DNA from 4 places in the Janthinobacterium tructae genome. Region 4 is predicted to be linked to each of the others. Evidence: predicted binding sites of a transcription regulator. Region 4 holds the regulator's gene; each other region holds the start of a gene.
What was found. Region 4 encodes sigma-54, which starts transcription at its own class of promoters, with help from an activator protein. Its sites were predicted from a motif close to TGGCANGNAANCTGCTTT; they were not measured.

Region 1 (5,959 bases), 2.7 Mb from region 4:
AGCACGGCGCGCAGCCGGCATTTTTCGCGCTGGTCGTAAGGCAGCACCAGTTGGGCGAACGGGATGCGGTCGTCGTCCGCTCCCAGCTTGGTATGCAATGTGAGCATGCTTGTCTCCCGCTTAAAATAGAAAATAGCGCTGCGCCATCGGCAGCACGGCCGCCGCCTCGCACACCAGCAACTGGCCGTCGGCGCGCACGGCATAGGTTTCCGGGTCCACTTCCATGTGCGGCGTGGCGCTGTTATGGATCATGTCGTGCTTGCGCAAGCCGCGCATGTTTTTCACGGCGATGACGGATTTGTTCAGCTTCAACTGATGGCCGATATCGAGGTCGTAGGCCGCCTGCGACACAAACGTGAACGACTTTTTCAGGCCGCCGCCGAAGGCGCCGAACATCATGCGGTAATGCACGGGCTGCGGCGTGGGAATCGAGGCGTTCGGGTCGCCCATCTGCGCGGCGGCAATCATGCCGCCCTTTAAAATCATCGACGGCTTGACGCCAAAAAAGGCCGGCTTCCACAGCACGATGTCGGCGATCTTGCCCGCCTCGATGGAACCGACCACGTGGGAAATCCCATGCGTGATGGCCGGGTTGATCGTGTACTTGGCGATGTAGCGCTTGGCGCGGAAGTTGTCGCTGCGCGCCGTGTCGGGCGCCAGCGGCCCCCGCTGCACCTTCATCTTGTGCGCCGTCTGCCAGGTGCGCATGATCACTTCGCCCACGCGGCCCATGGCTTGCGAGTCGGACGACATCATCGAGATGGCGCCGATGTCGTGCAAAATATCTTCGGCGGCGATGGTTTCGCGGCGGATGCGCGACTCGGCAAACGCCACGTCTTCGGCAATCGCCGGGTCCAGGTGGTGGCACACCATCAGCATGTCCAGGTGCTCGTCGAGCGTGTTGACGGTAAACGGGCGCGTGGGATTGGTCGACGAGGGCAGCACGTTCGACTGCCCCACGGCGGCGATAATGTCGGGTGCATGGCCGCCACCCGCCCCTTCCGTGTGGAAGGTGTGGATGGTGCGGTCCTTGAAGGCGGCCAGGGTGTGCTCGAGAAAGCCCCCTTCGTTGAGGGTGTCACTGTGCAGCGCCACCTGCACGTCCATGCGGTCGGCCACGGACAGGCAGTTGTCGATGGCGGCCGGCGTGCTGCCCCAGTCCTCGTGCAGTTTGAGGCCGATGGCGCCCGCGCGCACCTGCTCTTCCAGCGGCAGCGGCAGGCTGACATTACCTTTTCCCATGAAGCCCAGGTTCATCGGGAAGGCGTCGGCGGCCGCCAGCATGGCGTGCAAATGCCATGGCCCCGGCGTGCAGGTGGTGGCGGCCGTGCCCACGGCCGGTCCCGTGCCGCCGCCCAGCATGGTGGTCACGCCGCTCATCAGCGCTTCCTCGATCTGCTGCGGGCAGATGAAGTGGATGTGCGTGTCGACGCCGCCGGCCGTGACGATCAGGCCTTCGCCGGCGATGATCTCGGTGGCGCCGCCGATGGGCAAGGTCACGCCAGGCTGGATGTCCGGGTTGCCCGCCTTGCCGATACCGAAGATCAGGCCATTTTTCAGGCCGATGTCGGCTTTCACGATGCCCCAGTGGTCGAGGATGACGGCATTCGTGATGACGGTATCCATCACCTCGGCCGCGCAGCGCTGCGACTGACCCATGCCGTCGCGGATCACCTTGCCGCCGCCGAATTTCACCTCTTCGCCGTAGATCGCATAGTCATGCTCGATCTCGATGAACAATTCCGTGTCGGCCAGGCGGATGCGGTCGCCCTTGGTGGGGCCGAACATTTCGGCATACGCGCTGCGGGGAATGCTGGCCATCTCAATCCTTTCCCGGTGGAGTGTCTTGCAGGTCGCCCATCACTGCGCCATTGAAGCCGTAGACCTTGCGTTCGCCCGCCAGCGCCACCAGTTCCACCGTGCGCTGCTGGCCAGGTTCGAAGCGCACGGCCGTGCCGGCCGTGATATTGAGGCGCATGCCGTAGGCGCGCCAGCGCTCGAAAGCCAGCGCCGGATTGACTTCAAAAAAGTGAAAGTGCGAGCCCACCTGGATCGGTCGGTCGCCCCGGTTGGCCACCACCACGGTGGCCGTGGCGCGGCCAGCATTGAGGCTGATTTCGCCTTCTTCCAATTTGTATTCACCTGGGGTCATGACCGCCTCCTGTAAATGTCGTTTGTGTGCTTACGGTATCGGATGGTGTACGGTCACCAGCTTGCTGCCATCGGGGAAGGTCGCTTCCACCTGGATATCGGGGATCATCTCGGCGATGCCGTCCATGACGTCGGCGCGCGAGAGTATCTTGGTACCGTCCGACATCAGCTGCGCCACCGACTTGCCATCGCGCGCGCCTTCCATGATGGCCGCGCTGATCAGGGCCACCGCTTCCGGATAATTCAATTTCAAGCCGCGCGCCAGGCGCCGTTCGGCCAGCAGCGCGGCCGTAAAAATGAGCAGCTTGTCTTTTTCGCGGGGAGTCAGGTCCATGTTTTTCCTTGTCTTTCCTGTTCAAGTGTTCCAGATGCGGGGCACGATGGCGTCGCGCCCCAGCATGGCGGGGCGCAGCAGAAGCCAGGCGGCCAGCATGATCCGGCGCGCCGCCTCGCTGTCGCCGCACAGCAGCCGCACCACCACCAGCGCTTTCATGTGCGTGGCGCCAAACACGGCGCCGGCCGGCACGACAATCTCGCGCACGGCCGCCAGCACTGATGAAGAAACGGGTGTGCCGACGGCGATCAGGGTGGCGCATACCGTGTGGCCGGCCAGCCCCAGGGGACTGGCCATCAGCGCGCCGCCTCCCGCCAGCACGCCCTGCTCCCACCACAGCAGCTTGCCGCCACGGCGGATTTGCACCTGCTGGCTGATGCTGCCTGTGGTAAAACTTTCGCCCGAGGCGCTGCGGCCCAGGCAGACGATGTCGCAGCCGATGTAGCTGGCGTCGACCGCCAGTTCCACCTCGTGGCGCAGGCGCACGCACGCCTGGTCGAAGAAAATGCTTTCCTGCGGCAGCCACTCGATGGCGGCGCCGCTGCCCGCGCGCAGCACGATGTGCTGACCCGAAACGTGGCCATTCGCGCGGTACCACTTGGCGGCGCCCGGTGACGTGAGCAAGGCATGCGCGCCTGCGCCCACCGTGGCGTCGACGGCCAGCTGGTCACCGCCCACCACGCCACCGGGCGGATGGATGATGATGGCGTGGCAGACGGCATCGCCTTCCGGGTACAAGGGCTTTTGCACGCGCAAGGGGCCGCGGTGCGTGCGCTCGACCAGGCGGCTGACGCCATCGTGCAGCACAAAACCGAGGCGCAAATGCGCCTGCCAGGCGCCGTGCGCGCTGGGCTGTGAAGGCATGGCTGGATGGGTACTGTCTGGCATGCGGGGCAATCGCGTAAATAAGCGATTACCTAAGCAGGATATGTGCCAGCGTCAGGGGAAGGAAAAGTGAGCATCCTGCACCGCGCTGCTGCGAATGCACCGGCATGGTGCATCGGCCGCACCGGCGTGTATGCTCAGGCCACGTCCAGGGCGCGCCGTTCGCGCAGCAAGGCCGTGAATGGTGCGGCAGCCAGGGGCCGGCTGAAATAATAACCCTGCATTTCGTCGCAGCCGTGTTCCGTCAGGAAGTCCACCTGTTCGCGCGTTTCCACGCCTTCGGCGATGACGCGCATGTCCAGGTTGTGTGCCAGCGAGATGACGGAACGGGCGATGGCCGCGTCACTGCTGCTGGTGGTGACGTCGTCGACGAAGGATTTGTCGATCTTCAGCACGTCGATGGGAAAACGCTTCAGGTAGCCCAGGCTGGAATAGCCGGTGCCGAAGTCGTCGAGGGAAATGCCCACGCCGATATCCTTCAGGCGCGTCAGGGCCGCCACCGCCTTGTCCGGGTCGCCCATCACCGTGCTTTCCGTGATCTCGATACCCAGGCAGGCGGGTGCGATGCCGTATTTACGCAATACCGCCTCGACGAAAGGCACCGTGCGATCCTGCGCGAACTGTTTACCGGACAGGTTGACGGCCACCTTGATGCTGCCCAGGCCTGCGTCGTGCCAGGCGCTGATCTGGGCGCAGACGCTTTCCAGCACCCATTCTCCGATGGCCGTGATCAAGCCGTATTCCTCGGCCAGCGCGATGAACAGGCCGGGCGACACCTTGCCCAGCACCGGGTTCTCCCAGCGCAGCAGGGCTTCCGCGCCCAGCAAGGCGCCCGTGCGCAAGCACATCTGCGGCTGGTAGTGCACTTCGAATTCATCGCGGCAGATGGCCCCGCGCAGCTGCTGCTGCATGGCCAGGCGGGCGCGGATATCGCTGCCCATGCGCTCCGTGAAGAAGGCGTAATGGTCGCGCCCCATTTCCTTGGCGCGCACCAGGGCCGTGTCGGCGTGGCGCAGCACGTCGTCGAGGCTGTCGCCGTCGGCCGGGCACATGGCGATGCCGATGCTGGTGGTCAGCGCCAGGCGCTCGCCACCGACATTGAGCTCTTCGCGCAAGCCGGCCAGGATGGTTTGCGCCAGCGCCAGCGTGCGGCCCAACAGGGCATCGTCCTGCAGCAGGATCTGGAATTCGTCGCCGCCCTGGCGCACCACGGTGTCGCCCTCGCGCACGCAGCCGGAGAGGAAACGCGCCACCACTTGCAGCGCCTTGTCGCCCACGGCCTGGCCGTGCGAATCGTTGATGTTCTTGAAACGGTCCAGGTCCAGGCACATCAGCACCACTTGCTGGCTGTCGCGCAGGGCATTGGCGCGCGCCTGTTCGAAACGCTCGCGCAGCAGCACGCGGTTCGGCAAACCCGTCAGCGCGTCGTGGTAGGAAAGGAAATCGATCAGATGCTGCTCGGCCTTGCGCTCGCTGATATCGAGGAAGACGCCCACATAATTGACGACGGCGCCATCGGGCCCGTACACGGTGGACGCGCTGAGCAGACAGGGATAGGTGTCGCCGCTCTTGCGCCGCGTCTGCACCTCGCCCGACCAGCAGCCGCTGCTGCGCAAGCCCTGGCGCAGGGCCTGCAGCACCGCTTCGCCCGTGTGTCCGGCATGCAGGCGCATGATGTCGGTGCCCACCACTTCCTGCGCCGCGTAGCCGGTGATACGTGTAAAGGCGGGATTGGCCGTGACGATGGTGCCGGCCGGATCGGTGATCAGGATGGCGTCCTGGGTGGCTTCGAAGACCTGGCCGGACAGGCGCAGCAATTCTTCGTTGGCGCGGCGGATCTGCACTTCGCGCGCCAGGGTGCTGGCCACCTGTTCCAGTTCCGCCGTGCGTTCGGCCACGCGCCGCTCCAGGTTGGCGCGCTCCTGCGCCAGCTGCAGCTGCGCCCGCGCCAGGCGCACGTGCGCGTCGGTACGGGCGAGAATTTCCTCGGCCTGGAAGGGCTTGGCGATGAAATCGACGGCGCCCAGCGCAAAGCCGCGCACCTTGTCGTCCGTATCATACTGGGCCGACAGGAAGATCACCGGCACTTGGCGCAGGGACGGTATCTCCTTCAGGCGGCGGCAGACTTCAAAGCCGTCGAGGCCCGGCATGCGCACGTCGAGCAGGATCAGCTCCGGCGGGCGCGCCTGGGCCGTCCACAGGGCAAGTTCACCGTTCGGCGCCTGGCGCACCGCATAGCCGGCGCCGCCCAGCAGGTCGCTCAACAACTTCAGCGAAGCCGGTGTATCTTCAACGATCAGTACTTCGCCCTTAGCATTCACTTCGGAAAAATCGCGGTGCATGTAGCAGTTCTCTCAGCTTTGGATGAGGCGCGGCGCTCGATTGCCACGCTGGACAAGACGTTTCTTTGCGATGAACTACGTACTATCATCATAATCTTTATTGCAATTTGGCACCATCCATCCACGGCACTTAGTCCGTTTTTTCATCGAATCCGATGTTGTCAGTCCACACTATTCAAGCGCGCACCAGCACGCCCTCGCTCTCCAGCAGGACGCACAGCTGACGGTACTGGTGCTGCTCGAGCAT
Region 2 (5,959 bases), 1.9 Mb from region 4:
TCAGGGTTAACGCGTCTTTCAGGACGCTTGCAGGAAGGAGGTCGGATCAGCGGCAAAAAAAGTGCACGCTTTGGGAATATATTTTTCAGGCGGGCAGCACGCGTACCCAGAAACGCGTGTGCATCACGATGTGCAGCGGGAAGCCGTTGGCCAGCACTTGCAGGGCGCGGTCGCTATCTGCCAGCGGGAAGTTGCCCGATATGCGCAGGTCGGCCACGCGCGGATCGCATTGCAGTACGCCACGACGGTAGCGTCCCAGTTCAGCCAGCAAGCGAGACAGTGGCATGTTGTCAACCAATAAACTGCCGTTTTGCCACGCGCCCGCGCCGAATGCTGCCGGCATGGGGCCTTGCATGGCGCCATCGGCGCCGATGCGCAATTGCTGCTCCGCTTGCACCAGCATGGGGCGCTGCTGTCCGCTGCGCACTTCCACGGCCTTTTCCAGTACGGTGACCAGCGTGCCGGCATGATCGCTGCGCACGAGGAAGCGCGTACCGAGCGCGCGGATGCGGCCATGTGGCGTATCTACCAGGAAAGGCCGGGCGCCATAGCCGATGGCCAGGTGGGGATCGGCGACCGTGCCGATGAAAATTTCACCCCTGCGCAACAGCAGGCGGCGCTGCGCCTCGTCATAGGCCAGGTCCACGGCGCTATCCGTATTGAGCACGAGGCGCGAGCCGTCGGGCAAAATCAGGCGTCGCTGTTCGCCCGTTGCCGTGGATATGTCGGCCAGCATGGCCAGCCGCCATTCCCGCGCGGCGGGCTGGCGCCAGCCATGCCATGCGAGGCCGCCGGCACCCAGCACGGCCAGGGTGCCGCGCAGCACGCCACGGCGCGATAGCTGCGCAAGCCCGGTTTGTGCCGCAGCCTGCAAGGCTGGCGCGGCCAAGGCACCGGGCACGCTGCCCAGTTGCCGTTGCATCGCTTCGATGCGTTGCCAGGCGGCGCCGTGGGCGGGGTGTACGTCGCGCCAGCGCTGCCAGCGCAACCGGTCTTCCGGCGTGACGTGGCCCGAGCACAGGCGCGCATACCAGGCGGCCGCCGCGCGCAGTGCGCGCAACTCCATGCCGGACAGGCCGCCTGCGCTCATGCTTCGAGCGCCGCTTGCAGCAGGCATACCTGCAGCACGGCCTTCGCCATGTAGTTGTTCACGCTGCGCAGGCTGATGCTGAGCTCCTGCGCAATGCAGGCATAGCTGAGGCCCTCGAATTGCGACAGGATGAAGACTTGCTTGACTTTCGCCCCCAGGCCGTCGAGCAGCGCATCGATCTCGTGCAGTGTTTCCAGCACGATGGCGCGCGCCTCGCACGATAGTTCCTGTGCTTGCGGCCATTGCGCCAAGGTTTCCAGGTAAGCCTGTTCCAGCGCGCGGCGGCGGTAATGATCGACCACGACTCTGCCGGCGATGGTCGCCAGGTAGCTGCGCGGTTCGCGGATGGCTTGCGCATTGCGGTCGACCAGCAGGCGCACGAAAGTGTCATGCGCCAGGTCGGCGACATCGCCCATATTGCCCAGGCGTGCGCGCAGCCAGCCTTTCAGCCAGCCGAGGTGTGCGCCGTAGAGCGTGCCGACAGGGTGGGAGGAAAGGGGGAGCGGGGCGGGCATGGGGGCGTGGCGGTCGTGAATGGAGAGGTCTTGAATCTAAATGGGAATTGTTCTCATTTTAACGAGGAAGGGTGCTTTGTGCAATGAGGCCGTGGCTAGCCCATCCATTCCGGCCGGCCACGGCACGCTTTTGGTGCATATTTAACTCGCGCGTCTGGCACGGCTCTTGCTGGCTAAAGCACAGGGGCGCGGTTTGCGCAGGGAATGGTCAGCGGTATGTCGCAAAGTTAAGTAAGGACGCGGGTATGACAGAGGGAAAGGGCGCAAGCGCCCAGGTGATGCGCTCCATGCATCCGGAAATACAGACGATACGCATCGGCTACCTGCCGCTGGCCGATTGCGCCTCGCTGGTGATGGCCTCAAAGCTGGGCCTGGATGAAAAATACGGCATCAAGATCGAACTGAGCCGGGAGATGTCGTGGGCCGGCGTGCGCGACAAATTGAATAACGGCGAACTCGATGCGGCCCACGTGTTGTACGGTCTCGTGTATGGCGTGCAGATGGGCATCGGCGGGCAGCAGCGCGACATGGCCGTGCTGATGAACCTCAATCACAGCGGCCAGGCCGTCACCCTGTCGGCGGCGCTGGCGCGCGAGGGCGCCCACGATGGCCCCACCTTGGCGCGCTACATGCGCGGCGCAGCGCGGCCGTTTGCGTTTGCGCATACTTTCCCGACCGGCAACCACGCGATGCTGCTGCAATACTGGCTGGCCGCGCATGGCATCGATCCGCTGCGCGACGCGCGCGTGATGACGGTGCCGCCGTCGCAGATGGTGGCGGCCCTGCGCGCGGGCCAGATGGACGGCTTTTGCGCGGGCGAACCGTGGGGCTACAAGGCCATCGTCGATGGCGTGGGCGTGACGGCCGCCAGCAGCGGCGCCATCTGGCCCGACCATCCGGGCAAGGTGCTGGGCACCAGCGCCGCGTTTGCGCGCCAGTATCCGAACAGCTGCCGCGCCCTGATCGCCGCCGTGCTTGAGGCGGGCCGCTGGATCGACGCCAGCGACACCAACCGGCTGGCCATGGCGGCCACCCTGGCCGAGCCCGCTTATCTGAATACACCGCAGGAAATGCTGGCGCCGCGCATCCTCGGTCACTACCAGGATGGCCTGGGCAAGACCTGGGACGAGACGCACGGTTTGAAGTTCTATGCTGAGGGCGCCGTGAATTTCCCCTGCCTGTCCGACGGCATGTGGTTCATGACCCAGCACCGGCGCTGGGGCTTGCTGCGCGACGAACCCGACTACCTGGCGGTGGCAAGGCAAGTCAACCGCATCGACCTGTACCGCCAGGCGGCGGACATGACGGCTACTCCCTTGCCGGCATCCTCCATGCGCAGCTCGACCCTGTGCGACGGCGTCGTGTGGGACGGCAGCGCGCCGGAAGCGTACGCGGCATCATTTGCCATCGGCCATTTTTTCTGATTGGAGACTGCAGCATGGCGCAAATTGGAAGCGTGACCCTGGTCGGCGCCGGTCCCGGCGACCCGGACCTGTTGACATTAAAAGCGGTGAAGGCCATCGCGCGGGCCGACGTGGTGCTGATTGACGACCTCGTCAATCCAGCCATCCTCGCGCATGCGGCACAAGGCGTGCGCGTGGTCGAGGTGGGCAAGCGGGGCGGCTGCGCTTCCACGCCGCAAGCGTTCATCGAGCGCCTGATGCTGGCCGAGGCGCGTGCCGGCCAGCATGTGGTGCGCCTGAAAGGGGGCGATCCCTATCTGTTCGGGCGTGGCGGCGAAGAGCGCGCCTACCTGCGCAGTCACGGCGTGGCCGTCGAGGTAATCCCCGGTATCAGCAGCGGCCTGGCCGCGCCATCGTCCATCGGCGTGCCGCTGACGCACCGCAGCTGGAGCCAGGGCGCGATCTTCGTCACGGGCCATGGCAAGGATAGCGCTTCGGAGCCGAACTGGGCAGCATTGGCGCAAAGCGGCCTGACCCTGGTCATCTACATGGGCGTGGCGCGGGTGGCGGCCATCCAGGCGGGCTTGCTGGCCGGCGGCATGGCGCCCGGCACGCCCGTCGCCGTGGTGCAATCGGCCAGCTTGCCGGCGCAGCGCGAATTGCTGAGCACTTTGCGCGATTTGCCCGCCGACTTGCTGGCCAGCGGCCTGGGCAGCCCCAGCATCATCGTCGTGGGCGAGGTGGTGCGCTGCGCTGATGCCTGGGATGCGCATGGCGCCGGCGCCTTGCTGGCCGCCGCCGTCTGACTTTAACGGACAGGCAGGCCCACGGGCCGGATGGGCGCCGCGCCGCCGCCACGGAATTTCAACGAGGCGCAGATGAAGGCAAACTGGCAGATCCTGTCGCGCAGTGTTTTCCAGGGCAACCATAGTACGCGCTTTTTTTCGTGTCCGGATGCGTCGGGCAGGGGCTTTGATAGTATCCTCGTACTTGCTGGGCGGCGCGGCGCCGCACATTCGAGGAAACCGGAATAAGCGATCGACAATGCACACTTTGAGCAAGGGCGGGGCGGGATCAGGCATCAGAATCTGGGCAGGCGGCCTGTTGCTGGCCTTGGCGGTGGGCGGCGCCTTGTATGCGGGCGCGGTGCGCACGGTCAATGACGACGCCGAACAGCGTTTCGACAACCTCACGCACGGTGCCCAGCATAGCCTGGCCACGCGCGTCAAAAGCTATTCCGACCTGCTGCGTGGCCTCGAAGCGCTGTTTCGCACCAGCGAGCAGCTGACGCGCCGCCAGTTCCACGATTACGTGGCCGGCCTCGATATCGCGCGCCAGTTCCCCGCCATCGAATCGGTCAATTATGCGGTGGCGCTGACGCAGGCGCAGCGCGCGGCCTATGTCGCCGATGTGCGCAGTGACACCAGCATGGCGCCGCGCGGCTATCCCGCTTTCACCATCCGCCCGCCCGGCGAGCGGCCCGAATACACAGTGCTCACTTACCTGGAGCCCGATTCGCTGCTGGCCGAACGCATGGGCGTCGATATCGGCGCCAACCCGCTGGTGGCGCAAGCCCTGGCGCAGTCGCGCGACAGCGGCGAAGTCAGCGCGTCGGGGCAGGTGATCATGATCAAGGGACCGCCCGCGCATGTGGGCCTGGGCATGCGCCTGCCCGTGTACCGCAATGGCATGCCGCAAGGCAGCGTGGCCGAGCGCCGCGCCGCCTACCAGGGGTCCGTGGGCATCGGCTTTGGCGTGGCGCAGCTGGTGCACAGCGCGCTCGAACGCAGCGTCCTGGAACCGCTGCACCTGACTCTGTACAGCGCGGTCGAACCTCTGCCGGCCCAAGGCGTCCTGCGCATCGCGCCGCAGGACCGTCTGCTGTTCAACGATGACGGCGACCTGGCGGCAACGCCGCCGCAACCGGGCGGCGATGCCGCGTATTTCGACCAGGTCCTGCCCATCGCGTATCAGGGGGGCGTATGGAAAGCCCATTTTCGCATGCGCAAGGCGGAGCTGTACAGCCCCTTTGACCGCTATTTCCCGTGGCTGGCGCTGGGCGTCGGCGTGGCCGGTACCCTGCTCATTTATGGCTACATCTTTACCCTGTACCGTTCGCGCCGCAACGCGGTGGCGCAGCGCACCCTGCTCGATACGGTGCTCGACAGCGTCGATGCCTACGTCTACATGAAGGATGCCGACCTGCGCTACCGCTACGTGAATGCGCGCACGGCGAAGATGTTGGGCCGCTCGGCGGAGCAGTTGATCGGCCGCCAGGATGGCGAGTTGACGCTCGGCGATGCGGCCGCCGCCGCCCAGCTGACCGAACGCCAGGTCTTCGACAGCGGCGCCAAATTCGTCGGCGAAGAGCGCTTCGTCGATGCGCAGGGCCAGGTGCACCATCTGTGGAGCGTGAAGGTGCCGCTGGGCTTGCCCGGTCCCGTCACGGGCCTGATCGGCCTGTCCACCGATGTGACGGAACTGCACCGCCTGAAGGAGCAGGCCGACGCTGCCAGCCAGGCCAAGAGCGACTTCCTGTCGAACATGAGCCATGAAATCCGCACGCCGATGAACAGCATCATCGGCATGGCGCACCTGGCGCTGAAATCGGTGGCCGATGCGCGCCAGCGCGATTATCTGCAAAAAATCTTTCATTCGGGCCAGCATTTGCTGGGCCTGATCAACGACATCCTCGATTTTTCCAAGATCGAGGCGGGCAAGCTGGAGCTGGAAGTGCTGGACTTCCGTCTCGACACCCTGCTGGAGAATATCGCCAGCCAGCTCGGCGATGCGGCCGCCGTCAAGGGCCTGGCGCTGCAGTTCGATATCGCGTCCGGGCTGCCGCAGCGCTGGCGCGGCGATCCGCTGCGCCTGGAGCAGGTCTTGCTGAACCTGACCAGCAACGCCATCAAGTTTTCCGACAATGGCAGCATCTACGTGCGCGTGCGCCA
Region 3 (5,959 bases), 200 kb from region 4:
CGCGCGAACAGGCGTTCGGCAAGATCACCGTCAAGCCCAATGCGGACAGCAAGCTGACCATCGTCGCCAACAGCCTGCACCAGGGCAACACGCAAGATCCGCTGGGCGCCACCTGGGCCACGTTTGCCCGCGACCCGCGCGCCGGCGAAATCGATACGACGGATACACAGAGCCCGAAACGCACCCTGGCCGAGCGCTACAACACGCGCAAGAGTATCGACCACCAGCAGATCGGCGCCACCTATGAACAAGCGTTTGGCGACGACCGCCTGCATGTGATGGTGTATGGCGGCAACCGCGATGTCATCCAGTACCAGGCTTTCACCAAAGGCTTCCAGGCACCGGCCAGCCATTCGGGCGGTGTGGTCGACTTCCAGCGCCAGTTCTATGGCATCGATACCAACTGGCTGCACGTAAATCAATTGGCTGACGGCAAGCTGAGCACCACCATCGGCATCGATTACGGCCGCTCCAGCGATGACCGCACCGGCTATGAGAATTACATTGGCAATAGCTTTGGCGTAAAAGGCAAGCTGCGCCGCGACGAGCAGGATGTCGTCTCCAGCCTCGATCCGTATCTCCAGATGGAATGGCAAAGCGGGCCATGGCTGCTCAGCGCTGGTGTGCGCTACAGCAAGATGAAAGTGGAAGTTAACGACCATTTCCTCAGCAATGGCAACGACAGCGGCAGCCTGGAATTCAGCCACACGACTCCGGTGCTGGGCCTGCTGTATAAACTGACGCCGAACGTCAACGTGTACGCCAGCGCCGCGCGCGGCTTCGAAGCACCCACCTTGAACGAACTGTTTTACTCGGGCACGGGCGGCGGCTTCAATTACCAGCTGAAACCGGCCACCAGCACCAACCTGGAGGCGGGTGTCAAGGCCAGGATCGGCAACAACACGCATGTGAACGCGGCTGTGTTCCAGATCAAGACCAACGACGAGCTGGTGGTCGACAGTTCCAGCGGAGGGCGCACCAGCTACCGCAATGCGGGCAAGACCTTGCGCCAGGGCATGGAAGTGTCCCTGGACTCCAGCCTGCCGTATGGTTTCACGACAAAAGTGGCGCTGACCAGCCTGCACGCCGTATATGACCAGGCCTTTGGCAATGTGCGCGAAGGCAGCCGCTTGCCGGGCGCGCCCAGCGCCAACCTGTTTGCGGAACTGGCCTGGAAAGACACGCTCGACCGCTTCGGCGCGGCGCTGGAAAGCGTGGCCAGCAATCAGGTGTACGCGGAAGACAGCAATATCGAAAAACCGGCGCCCGGCTACACGGTGTTCAATGCCAGGGTCAATGCCAAGCAAAACGTGGGGAATTGGCGCTTCAAGGAGTTTGCCCGCCTGAACAATCTTTTCGACAAGACCTACGTGGGCTCCGTCATCGTCGGCGACAGCAACAAGCGCTACTATGAAGCGGCGCCGGGACGCAATTGGTTGTTAGGCGCTAGCGCGCAATACTCGTTTTAAGAACACCTGAGAAAAAGTCCATGGCGGCGTTGCATTGCCCTGAACATTTTTCAGGCGTTCTCATGAAAAAGCCCGCGCCTCTTCCGAAGCGCGGGCTTTATTGTCATTCAACATGGCCTATTACGGCCGCGCTTCCTTCACCCCATATTTCTCAAAGATGGCTTTCAATTCACCGCTGGCCGCCATCTCGTTCATGGCTGCCTGCAGCAACTTGCCCACGTCGAGCTGCTGGCGGCTGACGGCCAGGCCCACGGCCCAGCCGGCACGCGGCAGGCGGGCGAACGCCACTTCGCTCAAGGGAAAAGCGGGATCGCTTTTCAGCACCGACTCGATTTCCGAACGATTCGCCAGCACGGCGTCGAGCTTGCCTGCCTGCAATTGCTGCAAGGCTTCGGCGGCCGTGTCGAAGATGCGCACGTCGTCGCGGTACTTGCCATTGTCTTCGCCCAGCATCAGCATGGCGGCGATCGATACCTTTTCCACGCCGATACGCTTGCCGGCCAGCGAAGCGACGCCATCGAATTGCGGCACGGCTTGCGCGCTGTGCGCCAGGCGCACGGTTTCCACATAATACGGCGCAAAGATTTCGACCTTATCGTTATCGGCCATCAATTTTTTATCGACCGGCACATGCAGCATCACATCGGCGGGACCATAGCCGAGGTAATGCCCCTTCCACACCATATTGCGCAAATCGTCGTTCAGGTTTTCACCGGCGGGAAAGGGCAGCAAGCTCAGTTTCAAACCCAGCTTTTTGGCCAGCGCTTCGGCAATGTCGATATCGATGCCCGTGCCCTTGTCGGAAAACGGCGCGAACTCGTTGTACACCGCCACTTTCAGGCTGCCCGACTGCTGCACTTTCTGCCAGTCGGCGCGCGCTGGCGCGGCTGCGCATAGCGCCAGGCAGGCGAGCGAGAGCATCGCGCGCGCGCCCGGGAGTTGGAATGAATGCATGGGACTCCTTGGTGGTCAATCGGCTCAGTTAGGCTCGCGGCGGGTTTCCAGATAGGTCTTGATGGCCCACATGGCTTCCTGGTTGAAGACGCCTTCGAACGGCGGCATGTACACGGCGCCATTGCGTACTTTACCGTGACGGATGCTCGCCAGGAAATAATTGTCAGTTTCCTTGTAGCAAGCCTGTTTCTTTGTCTCATTCTTGATACCGAAGCAATCGCGGTCGAGCTGGCGCAAGTCCGGTGCGATGCCGCCCGAGATAGCTTCGATACCGTGGCAACGCGCGCAATTCTGGTTGTAGGCCGACGTGCCGACCGTCAAGGCCAGCTTGTTGCCCCGATACGGGTTTTGTTCGAGCCACTTGTCGCCCACCTTGGGCAAGCCCGTGGTGTCGACGCCTTGCGGCGTGACATTGCCGTGCGCATAGGCCTGCGGCAAGGTCAGCAGGGAAGTGAGGGCGACGGCGCCGGCGGCTGCCACGCCGAGCAGGGTACGGATGGAATAGGTCATGCTGGTCTCCTTGGTTTTTTTAGTGAATATCCAAGAAGAGCAAATGCCATGCCATGCGTACATGCCCCACATCCGGTCGCCCATGTATCAATTTGGAACAGCTGCAACAGGTATCTGTGTCACCAAGAGGGTCAGGCGGCCACCGTGCAGATGCTGCCCCCCTCCCGCTGCTCGAAAGTGATACGCACGGGCAAAAATCGGGCAATTACCTCCGCATTCGTCAGCGCATGCTGCGACACCTTGCTGCAACTGAAGCTACCGCCACCGGCCAGCGCCATCGGCAGCAAGAGCTGGTCGGCCAGGTGCTCGCCGACTGCCGCGTCCGTCTTGAGATAGGCGCGCACCTCGTTCAACAGGCGCTTGGCAACCGTTTCGGCCAGCAAGGATTTTTCACCGAACGACGTAAATACTTCCGTGACGTGCTCATGTTCCAATGTCAGCAACAGGACGTTGCCCGGTCCCTGCTCCGCCGGCAAGCCGACGAGGCGCAGCTGCTTGCCGCTCCAGCCCATGCCGTCGGCGACACGCTCGAGCTCGCGCTGCGCTACGTTTACATGCACGCCCGCCACCACGCTTTCCGCATACCCGGCCTTCCGTTCGCCGCGCTGCAGCAGTGAAATGGGCCGCAAGCGCTGGCACGGTTGCACGGTGGCCAGCACCTCGCCGCCGCCTGCGGGATGAAAACCATAGCGCTGTTGCGTCATCTCTACCTCGGCGCCCATCTGCTCCAGAACACGGCCATACGCGCGCTGCAGGAAATGCACGGGCGGCGCCATGGCATTGTGCGTGCCGCCACTGATGCGCACGGTGGTCGGCCCATCCGCATGCAGCAGGGCCGGCAGCAAGGTTTGCAACACCAGGGTGCAGCTGCCGGCGCTGCCGATGGCAAAGCGGTATTCGCCGCTACGAATTGTCCCCGGCACGAATTCCAGGCTGGTTGCACGCAGCGCCACCGGCGTCGTGCGCGCCCCGCAAATGGCGGCTGCAGCCTGCACGGCCAGCAGATGCTGGCGCAGCAAGCCGGGCTTGTCCCGTCCCGCGCGGATGTTAATCAGCCGGAACGGCTGCCCCGTGATCATGGACAGGCTCAGCGCCGAACGCAAAATCTGTCCGCCGCCTTCACCTTGCGCTCCATCAATTTCTATCATCTCTGCTTTCTCTCTCTTAACCTTTGACGCACACGACCTGCTTCAGGATATGCACCACATCGACCAGCTCGCGCTGCGCCAGCATCACCGCATCGATATCCTTGTAGGCCATCGGAATTTCATCGATCACATTTTCATCCTTGCGGCATTCCACGCCCTCGGTGGCGCGGATCTGGTCGGCCAGGTTGAAGCGCCGCTTCGCTTCCGTGCGACTCATCGTGCGTCCCGCACCGTGGCTGCAGCTATGAAAACTCTCCGCATTGCCCTTGCCGCGCACGATAAAACTCTTCGCGCCCATGGATCCGGGAATGATTCCCAGCTCGCCGGCACGGGCCGACACGGCCCCCTTGCGCGTGACCAGCACGTCCTTGCCGAAGTGGTGTTCCTTCTGCACATAGTTATGGTGGCAGTTGACGGCTTCCACATGCGTCTGGAACGGTTTATGGATGACCGTGCGCACGGCCGCGATCAGGTTCTGCATCATCACTTCGCGGTTGTTGCGCGCAAAACGCTGCGCCCAGCCCACCGCTTCCACGTAATCGTCGTAATGCTGCGTACCTTCGGCCAGGTAAGCCAGGTCCTGGTCGGGCAGGTTGATGAAGTGCGTGCGCATATCCTGCTTGGCCAGTTCGATGAAATGGGTGCCGATGGCATTGCCCACGCCGCGCGAGCCGGAATGCAGCATGAACCACACAGAGCCCTGCTCGTCGAGGCACACTTCGATGAAGTGGTTACCGCTGCCCAAAGTTCCCAGGTGGCGGTAGTGATTCGTATTTTTCAGCTTCGGCGTTTTCAGGCAGATGGCATCGAATTCATCCTTCAATTGCAGCCATGCCGCATCAACTACCGATGGCGGCGTCTGCCAGGAACCTTCGTCGCGGCCACGGTGGCCGCGCGTCTTCGGCGACATCCCGTGCGGAATGGCGCGTTCGATGGCACTGCGCAGTGGTCCCAGGTTATCGGGCAAGTCGCTGGCCGTCAGCGTGGTTTTCGCCGCCATCATGCCGCAACCGATATCCACGCCCACCGCCGCCGGAATCACCGCACCCAGGGTGGGAATCACGCTGCCGATGGTCGACCCTTTACCCAGGTGGACGTCGGGCATGACGGCGATATGCTTGTAAATGAACGGCAGGGCCGCCGTGTTGCGCAATTGTTTTTTAGCCGCTTCTTCGACGGGCACGCCACGGGTCCACATTTTGATGGGACGGCTGCCTTCGGTATGCAGGACTTCGTATTCTTCGTTTTTCATCTGCTTCTTTTCTTCTATTTTATAAGGGGTGATGACAAGGCTTGGTAAAACGTCTGCCGACGTATCGGCTCTGGAGGTAGGTACTGGCCATTTTCGTTCCTCCCTGCTCTCTACTTTCATCTCGTTGCTACACTCTCTATTGCAAGCGCTGTGCCAGCTTTTAATATTTCACCCAAGATACATATAACCCATTGATTTAATTAAATAATATTTAAATGCATGTTCTGCCGAGCAAGTTCCTGCGCATTACAATCTAAACTATAATTATCTTTTTAGATAAATATTTATCCAATTTATGCAAGCAAAACGCACCGTCGTCATCGGCTTTCTCGGCACGCAGCTCGACAATGGCAGGGGAGCGGCACGCTGGGAAAAGTGGCGCCCCAGCATCGCCCTGACCCAGCATGAGGACAAGATCATCGACCGCTTCGAACTGCTGTACGCGGGCAGCCAGTTTGACAATCTGGTACGCCAGGTATCGCAGGATATCGCCAGCGTCTCGCCTGAAACCAGGCTGATCGCCCACGAACTACCCATCAGCGATGCCTGGGACTTCGAGAACGTGTACGGCGCCCTCTACGATTTTGCCAACAACTACCCGTTCGATCCGGACAAGGAAGACTATT
Region 4 (5,959 bases):
CCGGAAGCGCTGGACCTGGCGCACCATGTGACGCAGGCCGGCGGCGGCCGTGGCGCGGTGCGCGAGATCTGCGAATTCCTGCTGCGCGCTCAGGATAACTATGCGCGCGTCATGGCGCCATTCCTGGAGTGAGGCGCATCGCCTTGCCGCCAGTCAGATTTGAAAGAGTGAAATCCTATGCGTAAGCCAGGAGGCGCCCATCGCTGGCGCATGATTTTTACCGTGCTGGGGGCCGTCGTCTTTGCGCTGGGCAGCTTTTGGCTGCTGGAAGTGATGAACAAGAATGCCCAGGACATCACGGCCAGCAAGCATCTGGATGAGCCAGACTATTTCATCACCAATTTCAGCCTGGTGCGCATGGACTTGACGGGTAAACCCAGCTATATCGTATCGGGCACCAAGCTCACGCATTATCCGCTCGACGATTCATCCGATATCGACCAGCCTTTCGTGCGCAAGCTTACGCCTGGCATGCCGCCGATGAACATGAATGCGGAACTGGCGCATATCGACCAGGACAATACCCGGTTGCAACTGCACCGCAAGGTCGTGATCGACCGCGTGGCCAGTCCGAAGGCGCAGAACCTGACAGTCAAGACGGAAGCGCTGACGGTATTCCCGGATGAAGAAAGAATGGAAACGGACGTGCCTGTCGATATCCTGACGGGCGCCTCGCGCATCAATGGCATCGGCATGAAGGCCAATAACGCCACTGGCGTGGTGGAAGTGCAGAATGCGCTGCGCATGGTCCTCCCGCCGAAACCGCGCCCGGCTGCGGCGGCAAAATGACAGAATGAAACAAGGAAACCATACTATGAAGAATATCTTGCTGTTGACCGTATTTTCTCTGGCCATGATGGGCGTGGCGCATGCCGAGAAGGCCGATTCCGAGAAGGAAGCCGTCATCACGGCACGTAGCGGCCACGTCGATGACGTCAAGCAGGTACGCACGCTGACGGGCGACGTCGTGCTGGTGAAAGGGACTCTGACCATGAAGGCGGGCCGGGCCCTGATCACGGAAGACCCGCAAGGCTACCAGTTCATCACCTTCTGGGCCGATCCCGGCAAGCTGGCCACCTTCCGCCAGAAGCGCGATGGCGCGGGCGACCTGTGGGTGGAAGGCGAGGCGGAGCGCGTGGAATACGATAACAAGACGGAAGTGGTGAAACTGTTTTCCAAGGCCAAGCTGACGCGCCTGGAAGGCACGAAAGTGACCGACGTGGCCAACGGTGCCTTCATCTCGTATGACAGCCGCAAGGAAGTATTCAAAATGGAAAATTCCGACAGCGGCACCAGCACGCCCGATGGCGGCAGCGTGCGCATGGTGATCCAGCCGAAGCCCAAGGCGCCGGCCACGCCCGCACCAGGAAAGAACTAATGGACAATACACGTTGCGGCAGCACCCTGATCGTTCGCGGGCTGCAAAAAACCTATGGCAAGCGGCAAGTCGTGCATGATGTCTCGCTGCAAGTCGAATGCGGCGAAGTGGTGGGATTGCTGGGCCCGAACGGCGCCGGCAAGACCACCTCGTTCTACATGATCGTCGGCCTGGTGCCGTCGGACGGCGGCACCATCGATATCAGCGGCGTGGACATTTCCCGCCTGCCGATCCACCGCCGCGCGCAGATGGGCCTGTCGTATCTGCCGCAGGAAGCGTCCGTCTTCCGCAAGCTGACGGTGGAAGACAATATCCGCGCCGTGCTGGAAATCCAGACCGTCGAAGGCCGTCCCCTGAAGAAGGCCGAGATCGAGGAGCGCCTGGATAAATTGCTGGCCGACTTGCAAATTGAAAAGTTGCGCGAGAACCAGGCGCTGTCGCTGTCGGGCGGCGAGCGCCGCCGTGTGGAAATCGCCCGCGCGCTGGCGACCGACCCGCGTTTCGTGCTGCTCGACGAACCGTTCGCCGGTGTCGACCCGATCGCCGTGATCGAGATCCAGCGCATCGTGCGCTTCTTGAAGGAGCGCAATATCGGCGTGCTGATCACCGACCATAATGTGCGCGAGACGCTGGGTATCTGCGACCGTGCCTACATCATCAACCAGGGCTCGGTGCTGGCGTCGGGACGCCCCGACGACATCATCGCGAACGAGTCGGTACGCCGGGTCTACCTGGGCGAACACTTCCGCATGTGAGCCAATGAAACAATCATTGCAGCTGCGCACTTCGCAGCACCTGGCACTGACGCCGCAGTTGCAGCAATCGATACGCCTGTTGCAATTGTCTACCCTGGAATTGCACCAGGAACTAGAGCAACTGCTGACGGACAATCCCTTGCTCGAGCGCCTCGACGATCCGCTCGATCATTCGCTGCGCCTGCTGTCCGACGGGGCCCTGAGTTCCACGGCCGCGCCGGCCGAAGCGCCGCCCCAGCCGCCAGGCCAGGATGCGCCTGCGGCGCCGGCCGAAGCAGAAGCCTTTGATGGCGAGGCGGGCGACGGCCCGGCCGCCGCGGACGGCGGCGACAGCGACTGGAGCGAGGCGAGCCGGGGCAAGGCGCCCGACGACGAAGATTCCCGTCCGCAATTGGAAGCCCATCACTGCACCCTGCGCGAGCACCTGATGGAGCAGATGCGCGTGACGGTGCTCGAGTTGCGCGACCGCGCGCTGGTCGAGCTGATCATCGACGCGCTCGACGACAATGGCTACCTGGAAGAGTCACTCGACGACATCCTGGCGCGCCTGCCGGAAGAGCTGGAAATCGACGCCGACGAGATGCGCACGGCCTTGTCCCTGTTGCAAAGTTTCGATCCGCCCGGCGTGGGTGCGCGCAATGCATCCGAATGCCTGGCGCTGCAAATCAAGCGTTTGCCGCACGTCGCCATGGTGACGCGGCGCATGGCCCTCGTCATCGTGGAAAAGCACCTGGCCTGGTTTGCCCAGCGCGATTTCAACAAGCTGAAAAAAGCCCTCGATTGCGACGAGGAAGACTTGCGCGAAGCGCAGACGGTGATTCGCCAGTGCAATCCGCATCCGGGCGCCGTGTTCGCCTCGGACGTGTCCGATTACGTGGTGCCCGACGTCGTCGTCAAGCGCGCGCGCAATGGCTGGCAAGTCACCCTGAACAACGACGTCATGCCGCGCCTGCGCGTCAACGCCATGTACGCCAACTTGCTCAAGCAGGGCAAGGGCGAGGGCGCCATGGGCGCACAGTTGCAGGAAGCCAAGTGGCTGATCAAGAATATGCGCCAGCGCTTTGACACGATCCTGCGCGTGGCGCAAGCGATAGTAGAAAGACAAAAGAACTTTTTCTCGCATGGGGCCGTTGCCATGCGCCCCCTTGTGCTCCGTGAAATAGCTGATACACTGGGTTTACACGAGAGTACTATCTCGCGGGTAACAACTCAAAAGTACATGCTGACCCCGCACGGCATGTTCGAGTTGAAATATTTCTTTGGTAGCCACGTCGCCACCGAAGCGGGGGGCGAAGCATCATCGACGGCGATACGGGCATTGATCGTGCAACTGACAGGAGCAGAAGACCCTAAAAATCCTTTATCCGACAGTAAGATTGCGGACATGCTGGGGGAACAAGGCATGGTGATTGCGCGACGTACTGTTGCCAAATACCGGGAAGCGTTGAAAATTCCGCCAGTGAGCCTGCGTAAGTGTTTGTAAGTTTTTTTCGGTTCCTCTGCGGGCCGGATAGGATGGACCGCACGAACCCGATCATCTTTAGGAGTGTGTATGAATCTCACCATCAGCGGACATCATCTCGAAGTGACACCAGCCATCCGTGAATACGTACAAACGAAGCTGGAGCGCGTGAAACGTCATTTCGATCAAGTTATCGATATCGCCGTGATTCTGACCGTGGATAACCTCAAAGAGAAAGAAAAACGTCAAAAGGCCGAAGTCAACCTGCGTCTGAGTGGCAAAACTGTCTATGTGGAAAGCCTGGCGCATGACCTGTATGCCGCAATCGATATCCTGATCGACAAGCTGGACAGGCAAGTGATGAAATACAAAACCAAAGTGCAAGGGCACGGTAAAGAGGCGATCAAGCATCTGCCAGACAACTCCGAGGAAGACGCCGTCGTCGCCGTTTAAGGCCACCCGCTTCCAGCAGTTGTGATCAACTAAGGGCGCACATCTTGCGCCCTTTTTTGCGCCCGTACCTGTCGAACGCAATGTTCCCCATGCAGGCGCTAGAATGTTTGCACTTTCACTTCTTTCTGCCTGCCATGAGCGACTTCGTCCAGACCTCCATCCGCAACCGTACCGGGCACATCGTGCTCGACCGTCCGAAAGCCTTCAATTCCCTGTCGCTGGAGATGGTGCGCGCCCTGAGTGCCGTCTTGCTGGCCTGGCGCGACGATCCGCAGGTGGACGCCGTCGTGATCCGTTCCAGCAGCGAAAAAGCCCTGTGCGCCGGTGGCGACATCCGTTTCTTTTACGATGCGGGCCTGGCTACGCCGCAAGGCGGCAGTGCGTTGCTGGAAGATTTCTTTACGGAAGAATACGCCTTAAATCATGTGATTCATTTCTACCCGAAACCGTATATCGCCGTGATGGATGGCGTGGTCATGGGCGGCGGCATGGGCGTGGCGCAAGCCGGGCCCGGCAACCGCCTGCGCATCGTCACGGGCCGCACGCGCATGGCCATGCCGGAAGTCAATATCGGCTTGTTCCCGGACGTGGGCGGCAGTTATTTCCTGTCCCGCCTGGCCGGCCGGCTGGGCCTGTACCTGGGCTTGACGGGCTTGACGATCAACGCGGCCGATGCCCTGTACACGGGCCTGGCCGATGTCTACCTGCCCGAGGCGCAGATGGGGGCGCTGCTGGCCCTGTTCGACTCGACGCCGGGCGAGGCCTTGCCGGTGGCCATCAAGGCGCTGGCCGCGCCGTTTCAGGCCGAGGCGGGGGCTTCTCCTTTGGCCACCGCGCGCACGGCGCTGGACCGCCACTTCGGCGCCCCTTCCGTGGCTGCCATCATGGCCTCGCTGGCGCAGGACGACAGCGCGTTCGCGGGCAAGGCCCTGGCGGCCATGCGCCTGCGTTCTCCCTTGATGATGTCGGTGACCCTGGAATTACTGCAACGCGGTGCCCATCTGGGCGTGGCCGATTGCCTGCGCCTGGAGCGCAGCGTGGTGCGCCACAATTTCGCGCATGGCGAAGTGCTCGAAGGCGTGCGCGCGCTGGTGATCGACAAGGACAATGCGCCACGCTGGAACCCTGCCAGCCTGGACGAGGTCGATGCAGCCATGGTGGCGCGTTTCTTTGCGCCCGTCTGGCCGGCGTCAGCGCATCCGCTGCGCCACCTCGATTAATTAGCTGCGCTCGCGGTGGCGCAAGACCACGCGCTCGTTGGGGCCGAAGTATTGCGCCAGCCGTTCCGCCATGTACACGGAGCGGTGCTGGCCGCCCGTGCAACCGAGCGCCACCGTCAGGTAGCTGCGGTTGTCGGATTTGAATGACGGCAACCACTTCTCGATGAAGGCGCGGATGTCGGCCAGCAGCTCCAGCGCGCTCGGTTGCGCGTCGAGGAAGGCGATCACGGGCGCATCGCGTCCGTCGAGCGGACGCAGCGCCAGGTCGTAATAGGGATTCGGCAAGGCCCGCACATCGAAGACGAAATCGGCGTCCAGCGGCACGCCCAGTTTGAAGGCGAACGATTCGAAGAACAGGGTCAGCGGCGCGCGTTCGGAGGCGACGATATCCTTGATCCAGGCGCGCAATTTATTGGCGCTCAGTTCCGAGGTATCGATCACATGGCCCAGCTGTTCGATGGTCGACAGGCGCTCGCGTTCTTCCGAGATGCATTCGATCAGGGTGCGGCGGCTGGCGGGGTTCTGGTTCGGACGCAATTCGTGCGACAGCGGATGGCTGCGCCGCGTTTCCGAGAAGCGCGCCACCAGCGAATGCGTGGTGGCCGTGAGGAACATCACCTTGACGTCATGCCCCTGGTCGCGCAGCAGGGCCACATTGTGCGGCAGGCTGGCCAGCGACTCGGCGCTGCGC

Region 1: the regulator sigma-54 is predicted to act here: its motif matches at 3,404-3,421, upstream of FJQ89_RS08885 (urease accessory protein UreD).
Region 2: the regulator sigma-54 is predicted to act here: its motif matches at 1,761-1,778, upstream of FJQ89_RS01500 (CmpA/NrtA family ABC transporter substrate-binding protein).
Region 3: the regulator sigma-54 is predicted to act here: its motif matches at 2,970-2,987, upstream of pedF (cytochrome c-550 PedF).

The regions. Positions count from the first base shown of each region.
Region 1 is NZ_CP041185.1:2,026,681-2,032,639, forward strand. Features, by position in the region: gene ureE (urease accessory protein UreE) at 1-107, opposite strand, end outside; gene ureC (urease subunit alpha) at 121-1,821, opposite strand; gene FJQ89_RS08875 (urease subunit beta) at 1,823-2,152, opposite strand; gene FJQ89_RS08880 (urease subunit gamma) at 2,183-2,485, opposite strand; gene FJQ89_RS08885 (urease accessory protein UreD) at 2,507-3,349, opposite strand; gene FJQ89_RS08890 (EAL domain-containing response regulator) at 3,508-5,712, opposite strand; gene FJQ89_RS08895 (sensor histidine kinase) at 5,888-5,959, opposite strand, start outside.
Region 2 is NZ_CP041185.1:330,608-336,566, forward strand. Features, by position in the region: gene FJQ89_RS01490 (FecR domain-containing protein) at 86-1,090, opposite strand; gene FJQ89_RS01495 (sigma-70 family RNA polymerase sigma factor) at 1,087-1,605, opposite strand; gene FJQ89_RS01500 (CmpA/NrtA family ABC transporter substrate-binding protein) at 1,851-3,029, shown strand; gene cobA (uroporphyrinogen-III C-methyltransferase) at 3,044-3,814, shown strand; gene FJQ89_RS01510 (CHASE domain-containing protein) at 4,053-5,959, shown strand, end outside.
Region 3 is NZ_CP041185.1:4,904,292-4,910,250, reverse strand. Features, by position in the region: gene FJQ89_RS21560 (TonB-dependent receptor family protein) at 1-1,469, shown strand, start outside; gene FJQ89_RS21555 (substrate-binding periplasmic protein) at 1,590-2,423, opposite strand; gene pedF (cytochrome c-550 PedF) at 2,448-2,933, opposite strand; gene rtcA (RNA 3'-terminal phosphate cyclase) at 3,065-4,081, opposite strand; gene FJQ89_RS21540 (RtcB family protein) at 4,098-5,333, opposite strand; gene rtcR (RNA repair transcriptional activator RtcR) at 5,629-5,959, shown strand, end outside.
Region 4 is NZ_CP041185.1:4,707,682-4,713,640, forward strand. Features, by position in the region: gene FJQ89_RS20645 (KdsC family phosphatase) at 1-132, shown strand, start outside; gene lptC (LPS export ABC transporter periplasmic protein LptC) at 178-789, shown strand; gene lptA (lipopolysaccharide transport periplasmic protein LptA) at 815-1,378, shown strand; gene lptB (LPS export ABC transporter ATP-binding protein) at 1,378-2,133, shown strand; gene FJQ89_RS20665 (RNA polymerase factor sigma-54) at 2,138-3,616, shown strand; gene hpf (ribosome hibernation-promoting factor, HPF/YfiA family) at 3,686-4,048, shown strand; gene FJQ89_RS20675 (enoyl-CoA hydratase/isomerase family protein) at 4,183-5,268, shown strand; gene rapZ (RNase adapter RapZ) at 5,269-5,959, opposite strand, start outside.